DNA from 2 places in the Methylocystis sp. SB2 genome. Region 1 is predicted to be linked to the other one. Evidence: riboswitches for the same ligand, from Rfam matches in the RefSeq annotation. Region 1 holds a riboswitch; the other holds the start of a gene.
What was found. A riboswitch is a leader RNA that binds a small molecule or an ion and turns the genes downstream of it on or off. The one in region 1 is predicted to bind cobalamin.
Positions count from the first base shown of each region.

Region 2: another riboswitch for cobalamin. It lies ahead of ACPS74_RS15870 (CbtB domain-containing protein); the one in region 1 lies ahead of ACPS74_RS10025 (TonB-dependent receptor plug domain-containing protein).

Region 1 covers NZ_CP187401.1:2,046,971-2,053,333, reverse strand. Annotated here, with positions in the region: gene ACPS74_RS10050 (response regulator) at 1-99, opposite strand, end outside; gene ACPS74_RS10045 (NepR family anti-sigma factor) at 273-665, shown strand; gene ACPS74_RS10040 (sigma-70 family RNA polymerase sigma factor) at 662-1,231, shown strand; gene fumC (class II fumarate hydratase) at 1,295-2,692, shown strand; gene ACPS74_RS10030 (M20/M25/M40 family metallo-hydrolase) at 2,919-4,307, shown strand; cobalamin riboswitch at 4,557-4,761, shown strand; gene ACPS74_RS10025 (TonB-dependent receptor plug domain-containing protein) at 4,872-6,363, shown strand, end outside.
Region 2 covers NZ_CP187401.1:3,260,066-3,266,428, forward strand. Annotated here, with positions in the region: gene cobN (cobaltochelatase subunit CobN) at 1-3,192, opposite strand, end outside; gene cobW (cobalamin biosynthesis protein CobW) at 3,199-4,230, opposite strand; gene ACPS74_RS15865 (CbtA family protein) at 4,227-4,889, opposite strand; gene ACPS74_RS15870 (CbtB domain-containing protein) at 4,902-5,087, opposite strand; cobalamin riboswitch at 5,139-5,334, opposite strand; gene cobO (cob(I)yrinic acid a,c-diamide adenosyltransferase) at 5,383-6,003, shown strand; gene ACPS74_RS15880 (sterol desaturase family protein) at 6,184-6,363, shown strand, end outside.

The DNA.
Region 1 (6,363 bases):
CAGCACATAGGCGTCGCCGCCCTCCCGATCGCCGACCAATGCACGGGCAAAACGTCTCAAATAGGGAATATGCGCTGAAATTTCCTTTGACGCCGACATGTCTTACAACTCCAGCAGCATCGACCCTCGCAGAGGAGAGGAGTGCGACCTAAGCAGATTCAAAACTTGGACAATACGTCAAAACTGCTCGGCATTTTAGGGAACCAATCCTTCAGCGGTGCGTTTTGCCTATCGTCCTTGCGGCGCAGTATAACGCGGCGGCTCCAGAAATCATGCATATTAAAATAGAGGGCTCCATGGGGAATAAGAATCCGGAGAATATAGTTGCGCGCGCGAAAGCAGACGACGATGCTTTCGCAGGCGACGGGCGGTATTCTTCCAAACCGGGCCCTCGAAGGGTGGAGACGTTTGCAGGGTGGGTGATGACACGTGACGAATTCGGCGACCGTCGCCGAGGAGTAGGGGAGGCGCGCTGCGGCGCACAACCGGTCCTGCGACAGCGGCCGGTGGAATTCCAGGACTCGATCGGAAAGGAGCTTCGCCATCTCTACGACGATGTCGTGGCTCAGCCCGTTCCCGATCGGTTTTTGAAACTTTTGAACCAACTTGAAACGAATGTGCTATCCTCCCCGGCGACATCAAGCGCGCCGAGGAAGAGTGAGTGAAGGCAAGCGAAGAAGCGCATTTAGCAGGACAGGGACTTAAGGCTGATCTGATCTCAGCCATCCCGAGCTTGCGCGCCTTCGCGGTGTCGATTTGCGGAAACTCCGATCGCGCCGACGACCTGGTTCAGGAGACGTTGGTCAAGGCCTGGGGCAGCCTCGCGACGTTTTCGGAAGGCACCAATCTCACCGCCTGGCTGTTCACGATTCTGCGCAACATCTATTACAGCGAATTTCGCAAGCGCCGCCGCGAGGCTCCCGATCCCGACGGTTTGATCGCCGGACGATTGGTTGCGCCGGAATCGCAGCACGCGCATATGGATTTTCTCGACTTCCGAGACGCGATGCAAAAATTGCCGATCGATCAGCGCGAGGCGCTGATCCTCGTCGGCGCCTCCGGCATGTCATATGAGGAAGCGGCTCAAATCTGCGGCTGCGCGCCGGGCACGATGAAGAGCCGGGTGAACCGCGCCCGCAACCGGCTCTCCGAGCTGATGTCGGCGCCGCCGACCGCCGAGCCGCGCGAATGGTCCTCGGCCGAGGAGCTCTCCGCAGCCACGCGCGATTGAACGCTGCTCGGAAATGCCGCATAGGGAAGCGCGCGAAACGCGCCCTTTCATGCGAGCCATCCGATGACCGACGATCAGAGAATTGAACGCGACTCCTTCGGCGACATCGCCGTGCCGTCCTGGGCGTATTGGGGCGCGCAGACGGAACGCTCGCGGGAGAATTTTCCGATCGGCGGCGATCTCATGCCGATCGAGATCGTGCATGCGCTGGCGCGCATCAAGCTCGCGGCCGCCAAGGTCAACGCCAGGAAGGGCCTGCTCGAGCCTAAAATCGCCGACGCGATTGTCGTCGCCGCGCGTGAGGTGATCGACGGCAAGCTCGACGAGCATTTTCCGCTCGTCGTGTGGCAGACCGGCTCCGGCACTCAGACGAACATGAACGTCAATGAGGTGATCGCCAATCGCGCCAATGAAATGCTCGGCGCCCCCCGCGGCTCGAAATCGCCCGTTCATCCCAACGATCACGTCAATCTCGGTCAGTCGTCGAACGACAGTTTCCCGACCGCCATTCACGTCGCCGGCGCCACGACGATTTCCGGTCGGCTGATTCCCGCCGTCGAGCGGCTGCATATTTCGCTCAACGCCAAGGCGGTGAAATTCGCGAATATCATCAAGATCGGCCGCACCCATCTGCAGGATGCGACCCCGGTGACGCTCGGCCAGGAGTTTTCCGGCTATGCGGCGCAGGCCGAATACGCGGAAAGGCGCATCAGAACGACGCTCGCCGATCTTCTGCAGCTCGCCCAGGGCGGGACGGCGGTCGGCACGGGGGTCAACACCTTCAAGGGCTTTGGCGAAGAGGTCGCCGCCGATATCGCCGAGCAGACAGGACTGCCTTTCGTTTCGGCGCCCAACAAATTTGAGGCGCTCGCCACGCATGACGCCATCGTCTTCGCCCATGGCGCGCTCAATGCGCTGGCGTCGGGCCTCTACAAGATCGCGAGCGACATTCGCCTGCTCGGCTCGGGGCCGCGCGCCGGCCTCGGGGAACTGAGGCTTCCCGAGAACGAGCCCGGCTCGTCGATCATGCCGGGCAAGGTCAATCCGACCCAGGTCGAGTCGCTCACAATGGTTTGCACGCGGGTTTTCGGCAACAATTCGACGATCACTTTCGCGGCCTCGCAAGGCCATCTCGAACTTAATGTGCTGAAGCCGGTCGTCGGCTTCGCGCTGCTCGAATCGACGATCCTGCTCGCCGACGGCATCAACAGTTTCGTCGCACGCTGCGTCGACGGCATTGAAGCGGATGAGGCCAACATCAAGCGTTTCCTCGATCGCTCGCTGATGCTCGTCACCGCGCTCGCGCCGAAGATCGGCTATGACGCGGCCTCGAAGATCGCCCGCGCCGCGCACAAAAACGGCACGAGCCTGAAGGAAGAGGCGCTCGCATCCGGCAAGGTGACGGAAGTCGAATTCGACGAAATCGTGCGGCCGGAGAATATGCTCGCGCCGAGCGATTGAGCAGCCAAAGTAGCTTGCGTAAACACCCTCCCCTCGAGGGGGAGGGTCGGCGCGTAGCGCCGGGGTGGGGTGATCGTCTTTTCTATCTCTCGTCTCCTCTTAATGTCACCCCCGCCCGCGCTGCGCAGCGCGACCTCCCCCCTCGAGGGAAAGGTGAAACACGCGCCGCGCCTTCCCCTCGCCATGCATCCGCATTAGTTTCGGCTTCTCACCGAGGAGCTGATTCATGGCCGCACTCGACGCCGTGCTCACGACCATAGACGCCAATCTCGACGCTTCGCGAGAACGCCTGTTCGATCTCTTGCGCATTCCCTCGGTTTCGACCGATCCGGCCTATAGCGCGCAATGTCTGCAGGCGGCGAACTGGCTGAAGGATCAGCTCAACGGCCTTGGTTACGAGGCGCAAGTGCGCGAGACGCCCGGCCATCCGATCGTCGTCGGCCACGCCAAGGCGAAGCGCAAGGATGCGCCGCATGTGCTGTTCTACGGCCATTATGACGTGCAGCCGCCAGATCCCTTGGAGCTGTGGGAAACCGAACCCTTCGCGCCGCGGCTGACCGAGGGCAAGGATGGCAAGGACATCGTCGCCCGCGGCGCCTCGGACGACAAAGGCCAGCTGATGACCTTTCTTGAAGCGTGCCGCGCGTTCGAAGCGAATGGCGGCCTGCCCTGCAACGTCACATTTCTGTTCGAGGGCGAAGAGGAGACGGGATCGCCCTCGCTTCCCGGCTTTCTCGCCGCGCATAAGGACGAACTCTCGGCGCCCGATCTCGCGCTCGTCTGCGACACCAGCATGTGGAACGCGTCAACGCCGGCGATCACGGTGATGCTGCGCGGGCTCGCGCTCGAAGAGGTGATCATCAAAGGGCCGAGCCATGATCTGCATTCCGGCATGTTCGGCGGGCCGGTGCTGAATCCGATTCATGTGCTGGCGAAAATCATCGCCGATCTGCATGACATCGAGGGCAAGGTGACGCTGCCCGGCTTTTACGCCAGCGTGCCGGAGATTCCTGAAGACATCGCCGAGCAATGGCGCGCCATCGACTTCGATGAGGCCAAATGGCTCTCCGAAGTCGGCCTCACGCGCGTCGGCGGCGAAACCGGCCGCGGAATCATCGAGCAGATCTGGGCGCGCCCGACCTGCGACGTGAATGGAATCATCGGCGGCTACACCGGCGCGGGATCAAAGACGGTGCTGCCGGCGCAGGCGTCGGCGAAATTCTCCTTTCGCCTCGTCGGCAAGCAGGACGCCAAAACGATCCTGGAAAGCTTCCGTAGTTTTGTGCGCGAGCGTCTGCCAACCGACGCCAAGGCCGAATTCATTTCGCATGGCGCTTCGAACGCGCTTCAGCTTCCGTTCGGTTCGGAAGCGCTTAGTCGCGCGCGCCGCGCGCTTGCGGAAGAATGGGAGAAGGAAGCGGTGCTCGCCGGCTGCGGCGGGTCGATCCCGATCGTGGGCAGTTTCAAGCGCGACCTCAATATGGATTCGCTGATGATCGGCTTCGCGCATGACGACGACCGCATTCATTCGCCCAATGAGAAATATTCCTACACATCGTTTCACAAGGGAACGCGCTCCTGGGCGCGTGTGCTGCACGCGCTGGCCGCGGCGTGAGTTGGAAATTGATTGCATTGAAGTCGGCCCCTCTCCTTCGAGACGCCGCTTCGCGGCTCCTCAGGATGAGGGGCCTCAAGTCACGCGTGTGAATTTGCAAGAAGCAGTCCTCATGCTGAGGAAGCGGCGAAGCCGCTGTCTCGAAGCACGAGGACTGCGGCGTTTCAGGATGCGCGTTCACGACCAAGGCTCTTCGCTCAATCGCAACGACAATCGTTGCCACGCTCTTGACTTGTCGTACGATCGGCATTCTATTTTGCGGCAGACGGTTCCTAACGGGATCAAAATGGGAATGCGGTGAGCGCGCAGCTTCGTGCGCAATTCCGCGGCTGCCCCCGCAACTGTAAGCGGCGAGCCGACGACCACTAAGCCACTGGAGCCATAAGGCTCTGGGAAGGCGGTCCGAGGCGACAACCCGCGAGCCAGGAGACCTGCCGTCGCTTCGTGGTCACGCGCGAAAGCGTCGGGCGGGGTGCACCGATGCGGCCGATGCCTCTCGCCTTGTTGGCGAGTCGGCAAAGACCTTCGCAGTGACGGCCCACGTCTCGCTGCGAGTCTACGCGCATGCATCTCCACATTCAGAGCCCCGCCTTGCGCGGCGCGTTTCTGCTGTCTTTATCCCTCTTCGCTTCCGTCGCTTCCGCCCAGCAATCCCTACCGGTCATCGAAATCGGCCCGTTGAGCCCGGCGCAGCCGGGCTCGCCCGCCGCCGAAGTTGAGGACCAAACCGTCGTCACGCCGACGCGCGTCGAGCAGCCGGCATCGAGCAGCGGCGCTTCGGTCAGCGTCATTCATGCGCGCGACATTCAAAAGCGCGGATCGCTCGGCTTCAACGACGTTCTGCGCGGCGTGCCGGGACTTGACGTCTATTCGAATGGCGGACCCGGAACGCAGACCTCGGTCGCCTTGCGCGGCTCGACGCCGGGACAGACTTTGGTGCTCATCGACGGCATTCGCATTGGCGATCCAACGAGCACCGACGGTTCGGTGGACTTCGGCCAGCTCATCCCAACCGACATCGAGCGGATCGAAGTGCTGCGCGGTCCGCAATCGGCGCTTTACGGCTCGGACGCGATGGGCGGCGTGATCAACATCATCACGCGTCGCGGCAAAGGCGCGCCGCAAGGCTGGATCATGTCGGAAGGCGGCGCCTATGGAACGTCGTCGTCGCGCGCGTCGATCTCGGGAAGCGACGGGCGCGGCGCCTACGCGTTGTCGATCTCCGGCCTGCATGCCGACGGCTTCCCGCGCTACGGTTATCGTCAGCAACGTCCCATCGTGATCGGCGATCAGACGACGCCGCTGCCGCCGCTGCCCGCCGATGATCCGACGAACAATGTCGGCGTCACCGGACGCAACGGCTATGAATTCACCGAAGATGCGCGGATCGAGGCGGGAGTCGCCGGCTACGACAGCGCCATTCGCTACGACAATCCTTACGCCTTCAGTCCTATTAGCGTTTTCGATCGCTTCAATCATCAGCATGCGACCTTCATGCAGGGCTATGTGCGGCTCGGCGCGGAGATGTTCGACAAGACTCTGCGCAACCGGCTGACGCTCTACGCCAATCGCGGCAACCGCGACGCCTGGATGACGGAAGCCTGTTTCGACATGCTAACCTTCACATCGCAGAACTGCCGCTTCGGCTATCTCGGCGGGCGCAGGGGCGTCGAATATCAAAGCGATGTCGCGCTGGGGCCGTTCGGTCTCGCGACACTTGGCTCGCGCGTCGAAACCGAGACCGCGCAGAATTCGCGCGAAGCCTGGATCGTCGATGATTTCACGCCGTCGCGCGCCGTCCAGACGACATGGTCGGGCTATGCGCAGCATCAATTCACGCTCTTCGATCGGCTCGACATTTCTTATGGCGGGCGCGCCGATGCGGTGAGCAAGAACCAAACGTTTCTCACCTGGCGGACGATGGCGAATTTCCGCATCGACGAGGTCGGCATGCGGCTGCGCGGCTCCGCGGCGACCGGCGCAAAAACCGCTTCGCTCTATCAGCGGTTCAGCCAGTACGGCGATCCGGCGCTCGCGCCCGAACGCGTGTTCGGCT
Region 2 (6,363 bases), 1.2 Mb from region 1:
GGCGAAAGCATAGAGATTGTCTATCGTCTCGGCGATTTCGCCGGCGCCGCGGTGGCCGTGCCGCTTCTGGCCTTGAAGCCATTGGGGATTGGCGAGCCGCATGCGTAGGACGCGCGCGATTTCGTCTTTCAGAGCGCGCGGCCGTAACCGTTCCGGCCGCGTCGCATCGATATGCACCAAATCGGCGTCGCCGCCAAGCATGGCGTTAGCGGCGGCGAAACCGCCCTCGTAATCGGCGAAGGCGGGTCCGATCAGAACGTCGACTTCGGCCATGTCCTGCACATGGACATGCGCATCGGCGTCAGCGACGCGCGCGCTGAACGCGGCGACGGCTTCGTTGCTTTCGCCGGCGCGATCATAGGCGTGACCCGCGGCGCAAAGATAGGCGCGCGCAAGATCGTCGCGGTCCGACCATTCGCCGCGCTGCACGCGATCGCTTACGCCAAGGCCGTAAGAGCCGTCAGCGGCCCCGAAGACGCGGCGCAGATCGTCGACCGTTTTCAGCGGATTGATTTCAGCGTCTTCATCGCGCGCGGCGACCGCGCGCACGGCGTCGTCGAACAGCGCCATGAGATTTCCGAACATGTCGCGGAACAGCCCCGAAACCTGCAGCGTCACGTCGACGCGCGGAAACTCGAGCCGCGCCTGCGGCAAAATTTCAAAGCCGATGACGCGCGCACTCGCCGTATCCCAGCGTGGCGCGACGCCAAGAAGCGCGAGCGCTTGCGCGAAATCCTCGCCGCCGGTGCGGATCGTCGCGCTGCCCCACAGGTCGAGCATGATGTGGCGCGGGAATTCGCCATGCAGTTGCGCGTGGCGCGTCATCACCTCGGCGGCGGCGCGGCGGCCAATGTCATAGGCCGTTTGCGTGGGCGCATGGCGCGGATCGATGCAATAAAGATTGCGGCCGGTCGGCAGAACGTCGGCGCGTCCGCGCGACGGCGCGCCGGCGGGGCCGGGCTCGACGAAGCGGCCCGCAAGCGCGGCGATAAGCGCGTTGCGTTCGGCGCGCGCGCAGGCGCCGCGCGCAGGATCCACGTCTGAATCTTCTTCGGCGCGCCCGAAGACATGGAGTCCGTCGCCGATGCGCATGTCCTTGAGGTCGCACATCCAGGCGTCGAGCCGCGTCAATGTCTCGGCGATGTCCATCTCGCGCGAGACGCCGCATTCGGCGGCAAGACCGCTGCGCTCGGCTTCGTCGATGATCGCGCCGGCGATGAGTTTTGCGCGGCGCGCGTCAAGCGCGCTCGCCGTCGCATATTCATCGAGCAGCGTTTCGACTTTCGCCGCCGCGTCGAACAGTTCGGCGTCGACGAGCGGCGGGGTCAGATGGCCAATGGTCACGGCGCATGTGCGTCGCTTCGCCTGCGCCGCTTCGCCGGGATCATTGACGATGAAAGGATAGATGAGCGGCGTCGGACCGAGCACCGCTTCCGGCGCGCACGTCTCGGACAGCATGACCGATTTTCCGGGAAGCCATTCGAGCGTGCCATGCGCGCCAAGATGAATGAGCGCGTCGATCTTTCGCACATGTCGCAGCCAAAGATAGAAAGCGACATAGGCGTGACGCGGCGGGCGCTGAACGTCGTGGTAGGACTCGTAACGCTCCGTGCGCGCGCCGCGATCGGGCTGCAGCGCGATGATGAGCTTGCCGGCTTCGAGACAGGAAAATCGGAAGACGCCGTCGACGAGGGCAGGATCATCCTGCGGCGCGCCCCAGGCGTCGTTGACGCTTGCGACGAAAGCTGCGGGGAGGGTTGAAAGCCAAGCGCGGTAATCAGCAAGCGAGACTTCGATGACGAACGTCCGGTCTTCCAGATCACGCAGCAAAGATGACGCGCGTTCCCTTCTCCCGCTTGCGGGAGAGGGTGGCCCGGCGAAGCCGGGTCGGGAGAGGGCCCTCATCCGTCGCCACTGCGTGGCGACACCTTCTCCCGCAAGCGGGAGAAGGATATCGCGCTCAGAGTCGACGCCAACTTCATATCCCGCATCGACCAACGCCGAGACGATCTCATGCACGCTTGCTTCCGCATCGAGGCCGATGGCGTAGCCGCCGCGGCCGCGACGCGCCGGATAATCCGAAAGAATAAGCGCGAGGCTCTTGTCTGCATTGGGTTTGCGGCGCAGCCGCGCCCAGTTCAACGCGAGGTCCGCGACGAAGTCGATGCGCGAGCGTTCCGGCGCATGGCGCGTCTCGCTGAATTCCGCCGCAAGACGCAGCGGCGCTTCCTCCTTGAAGGAAATCGTGCGCGTGAAGATGCGCCCGTCAACTTCCGGCAGAACGACATTCATCGCGAGATCGGCGCCGTTCGCGCCGCGCGTTGAGCCTTCCCATGCTTCGCGTGAAGAGATGGCAAGTGCGACCTGCAGCACCGGCGCGTCCGCGCCATCGAGCACGCTTCCCGTGTCGCGACGCGCCGAAAAGGCGGTGGCGTTGAGGATGACGTCGGGCGCGAAGGATTCGAGCGCGCCCGAAACGAAAGCTTCGCTCTCCGCCTCCTTCAGGCTCGCGACATAGATCGCCTCGACGGAGAACCCCCGCTCAGCCAGCGCATCGGCGAGCGCGACGATCGGCGCGACGTCATCGGCAAGGAACATGGCGCGATAGAAGACGATCGTCGCGCGTAAGGCACCGCCGGCGCGGCAAGTGGATTGGAATTTCCCGGCGCTGGCGACGGGAGCGCTTTCGCGCCACTGCGCCGGATCGCCGGCAAGAGTTGCGGCATAGCCGAGGAATGAACGCAGATTGTCGGGACCACCATCCTGAAAGAAGCGCCAAATTCGATTGAGCGTTTCTGTGTCGAGCGTCGACGCTTGTTTCAGACGTGCGTCGTCGTGCGCATCGCCAGGAACGATCGCGAGGGCGATGCCCTTCGCGCGCGCCAGCGCCTCGAGCTGCTCGACTCCATAGGGCCAATAGTCTTTGCCGCCGAGCAGCCGCACGACGATCAGCCGCGCATGTTGCGCGACGGCGTCGAGATAGAGATCGACGGAGTAGGGGTGCTTCAATTGCGCGAGCGACGCGCAGCGAAAGCTCGGGAGAGTCGCGCCGCTTTGCTCATAAAGCCCCGCCAGCAGCCGCAGCTCTGAATCAGAGAAGGATAGAAACACGATCTCCGCGGGAGATTGTCCAAGATCGACGGCGGCGCCGGCGTCGTCGAGATTATGGAGATCGCGCGGGAGTAGATGCATGGCGTATCACGGCTGCGCCAGCGTCGCGATCACCGCGTCGCGATTGAGGCCTTTCTCGCCGATGATCACGACGCGACTCATGCGCTGCTCATCGGGTCTCCACGCCCGATCGAAATGATGTTCGATGCGCGCGCCGACGCCTTGCACGAGCAGGCGCATCGGCTTGCCGATAACTTCGACGAATCCCTTGATGCGCAGCACGTCATGCGCGCGCGCCGCTTCGGCCAGTCGCGCAACCAGCGCCGCCGGATCGGCGACGGCCGAGAGCGACACGACGAAACTATCGAAGTCGTCATGGTCATGTTCCGGCTCGGCGTCATGATGCGACGGACGGGTCGCGAGATCATCCTCCGCCGCCGCCGAAAGGCCGAGCAGCACGAGCGGATCGACGCGCCCGCCGCTGGCGCGCACGATCTTCGCCGCTTTCCGGGCGCCTAGCGCCAAGCGGTTTGCGACGTCGCGTTCTTCGTCGGCGCCCAGCAGATCGGTCTTGTTGAGGATGATAAGATCGGCGCAGGCGAGCTGATCTTCGAACACTTCTTCCAGCGGATTGTCGTGGTCGATCGTCTGCGTGTCTTCGCGCTCCTTGGCGATCGCATCGAGATCGTCAGCGAAACGGCCCTCCGCCACGGCCTTGCCGTCGATGACGGCGATGACGCCGTCGACCGTCAGCTTGGAGCGGATCGCCGGCCAGTCGAACGCCTTTACCAGCGGCTTGGGCAGCGCCAGTCCAGAGGTTTCGATGATGATGTGATCGGGACGTTTTTCATGCGCCAGCAGCGCTTCGATCGCCGGGATGAAATCGTCGGCGACGGTGCAGCACAGACAGCCGTTGGCGAGTTCGACGATGTTTTCTTCCGGGCAGTTTTCCACGCCGCAGGCGCGCAGGATTTCGCCGTCGACGCCAACGTCGCCGAATTCATTGATGACGAGCGCGAGGTGCCGGTCCTTGGCGTTTTCGAGCACATGACGGATGAGCGTCGTCTTCCCCGCGCCAAGGAAGCCGGTGACAATCGTTGCAGGGATTTTGGCGCTCATGAGGATTCCTGTTGGCGCGACTGGAGTCGCCAGACGAGACCGGCGAGCGCGCCGGCAAGCGCCCAGCTGATCGCCTGAACGGCGAGCGAGGCGGCCGCGAAGCGCGCGGCGAGCTCCGCCGGCGCCGTGCTCTCGGGCGTCGCGGGCTGCGGCGCGAAGAAATGCGGCGCGACGATCAGTACGACGCCGACGATTTTTGCCGCGGTCGAGTCAAGCCGCAACAAGGCGAAGAGTCCGGCGCCGGTGGACAGCGCGGTCGCAAGCCACCAGATTTGGCGCGCGGCGAGTTCGGTTTCCGCCATGCCGGGAAGCTGCGGCGCGAGGCCAAGACTCGTTGCGAGTCCCGTCGCGGCGAAGGCGCAGGCGCCCCAGAGCGCGGCGCGGCGCGGCGCGATGGCGTCGCCGGAGAGAAGCATCGCGGCGAGCAGGATGAGCGCATAGCCGATCGAGACGGCGATCGTCGCGACGCTGGTCGCCGCCGTGCGGCTCAGGCCGGCAAGCGCTGCGCCCGCGTCGGCCCCGTCATGCGCATGCTGCGCCGCCTCATAGACCTCGGCGGCGAGGATGAGCGGCGTCGTGGTGAAGTGCTGCAGGGCCGCGACCGCAAGCCCGGCGACAAGGCCGGCGATCAGGCCGGTCGTCAAAACGCGCGCGATCAAACGCGTTGCGGCCTAGTGACAGGGGAAGGAGAGCGCGTGGCGCGTGTCATGCGCCGCGTCATGCACGCTTTCTGGATAGGCGAAGCCCGCAAGCCAAACGAGCCCGAAGCCGAGAGTGAGCGCAACAACGGCGGCCTTCAGCGCCTCAAGTCTCGAAGCGGGGAGGGCGGCGGCGTTGGCGGATGATTTGGCGTTCATATCGGTCTCCCTGCCGCCCCACCGGCGGCGATGCGATGCGCGCGGCGATCCGAAACGATCGCCTTGACGGCAGGTCTCCTGGCTCCCGGGTCGTCGGATCGCGCCGCCTTCCCAAGCCTCACGCTCAGTGGCAGATGGCGCGGACCTTGCCGGCTACAGTTGCGGGGGCAGCCGCGGAAAAAGGCGTAATGCCCGCGCCGCGTTCCCTTTTCACTTCTTGCGAAGGACCGTCCCGACTAGTCATATGCGCGGCTCATGCTTCCGTCAAACCGGCCGAGGAGCGCCTGTGACCGAGATGAACGAAGACGACGAGGCGCGGCGGCATCGTCTCAAGATGGAGAAGCGCAAGGCCGTCCAGGACGCCGAGGTCGCCGGCAAGACGGTCGCCCGCAAAGGCCTGCTGATGGTCCACACGGGCGCCGGCAAGGGCAAGTCGACGGCGGCCTTCGGGCTGGCGTTGCGCGCGCTTGGCCATGGCTGGAAGATCGGCGTCGTTCAGTTCGGCAAGGGCCAGTGGCAGACAGGCGAGCGGAACATGCTCGAAAAGCTCGGGCAAGAGTTCGGTCAGGTCGCCTGGCATACGCTTGGCGAGGGCTTCACCTGGGAGACTCAGGACCGCGCGCGCGACGAGGCGGCGGCGCGGCGCGCCTGGGAGAAGGCGCGCGAACTGATGGACGACCCTCACATTCGCCTGCTGGTGCTCGACGAATTGAACATTGCGCTGCGCTACGAGCATTTGCCGCTGGAGGAAGTACTGGGCGCGCTCGCCGCGCGGCGCGATGATCTCAACGTCGTCGTGACCGGACGCAACGCCAAGCCGGAGCTCATCGCCGCCGCCGATCTCGTCACCGAGATGACCCTGGTCAAGCACCATTTCGGCGCCGGCGTCAAAGCGCAGGAGGGAATCGAATTCTAACCCGAAACCTGTTCTGAAGCCCGCCGGCAGGTCGCTCTTGGCAGCGGCTCGCGTAGAGAATACGCTTTGCAGGCAGGCAGTTCCGCGGCGGACAGGGACGCGCGCCAGCGACGCGAGCAGGCATCCCGAGGCGCGTCAGTCCTGGCTGAACTCTCAACATCATCTGGACCCGAAAGCTCGATGGACGTTTACGACGCGCTCCGCTTTTCCGCTGCGAGAATCTCCAACGAATTGTTTTCGGCGGGATCGATTTTTTCGGTCTATTCGCTGGCGACGACGTTTGTCATCGCCGTCGCCGCGCTGGCCTATCAGCGCAAGATGCGCCGGGGGCGCGTCAACCTCCGGGCCATCGCGCGGGCA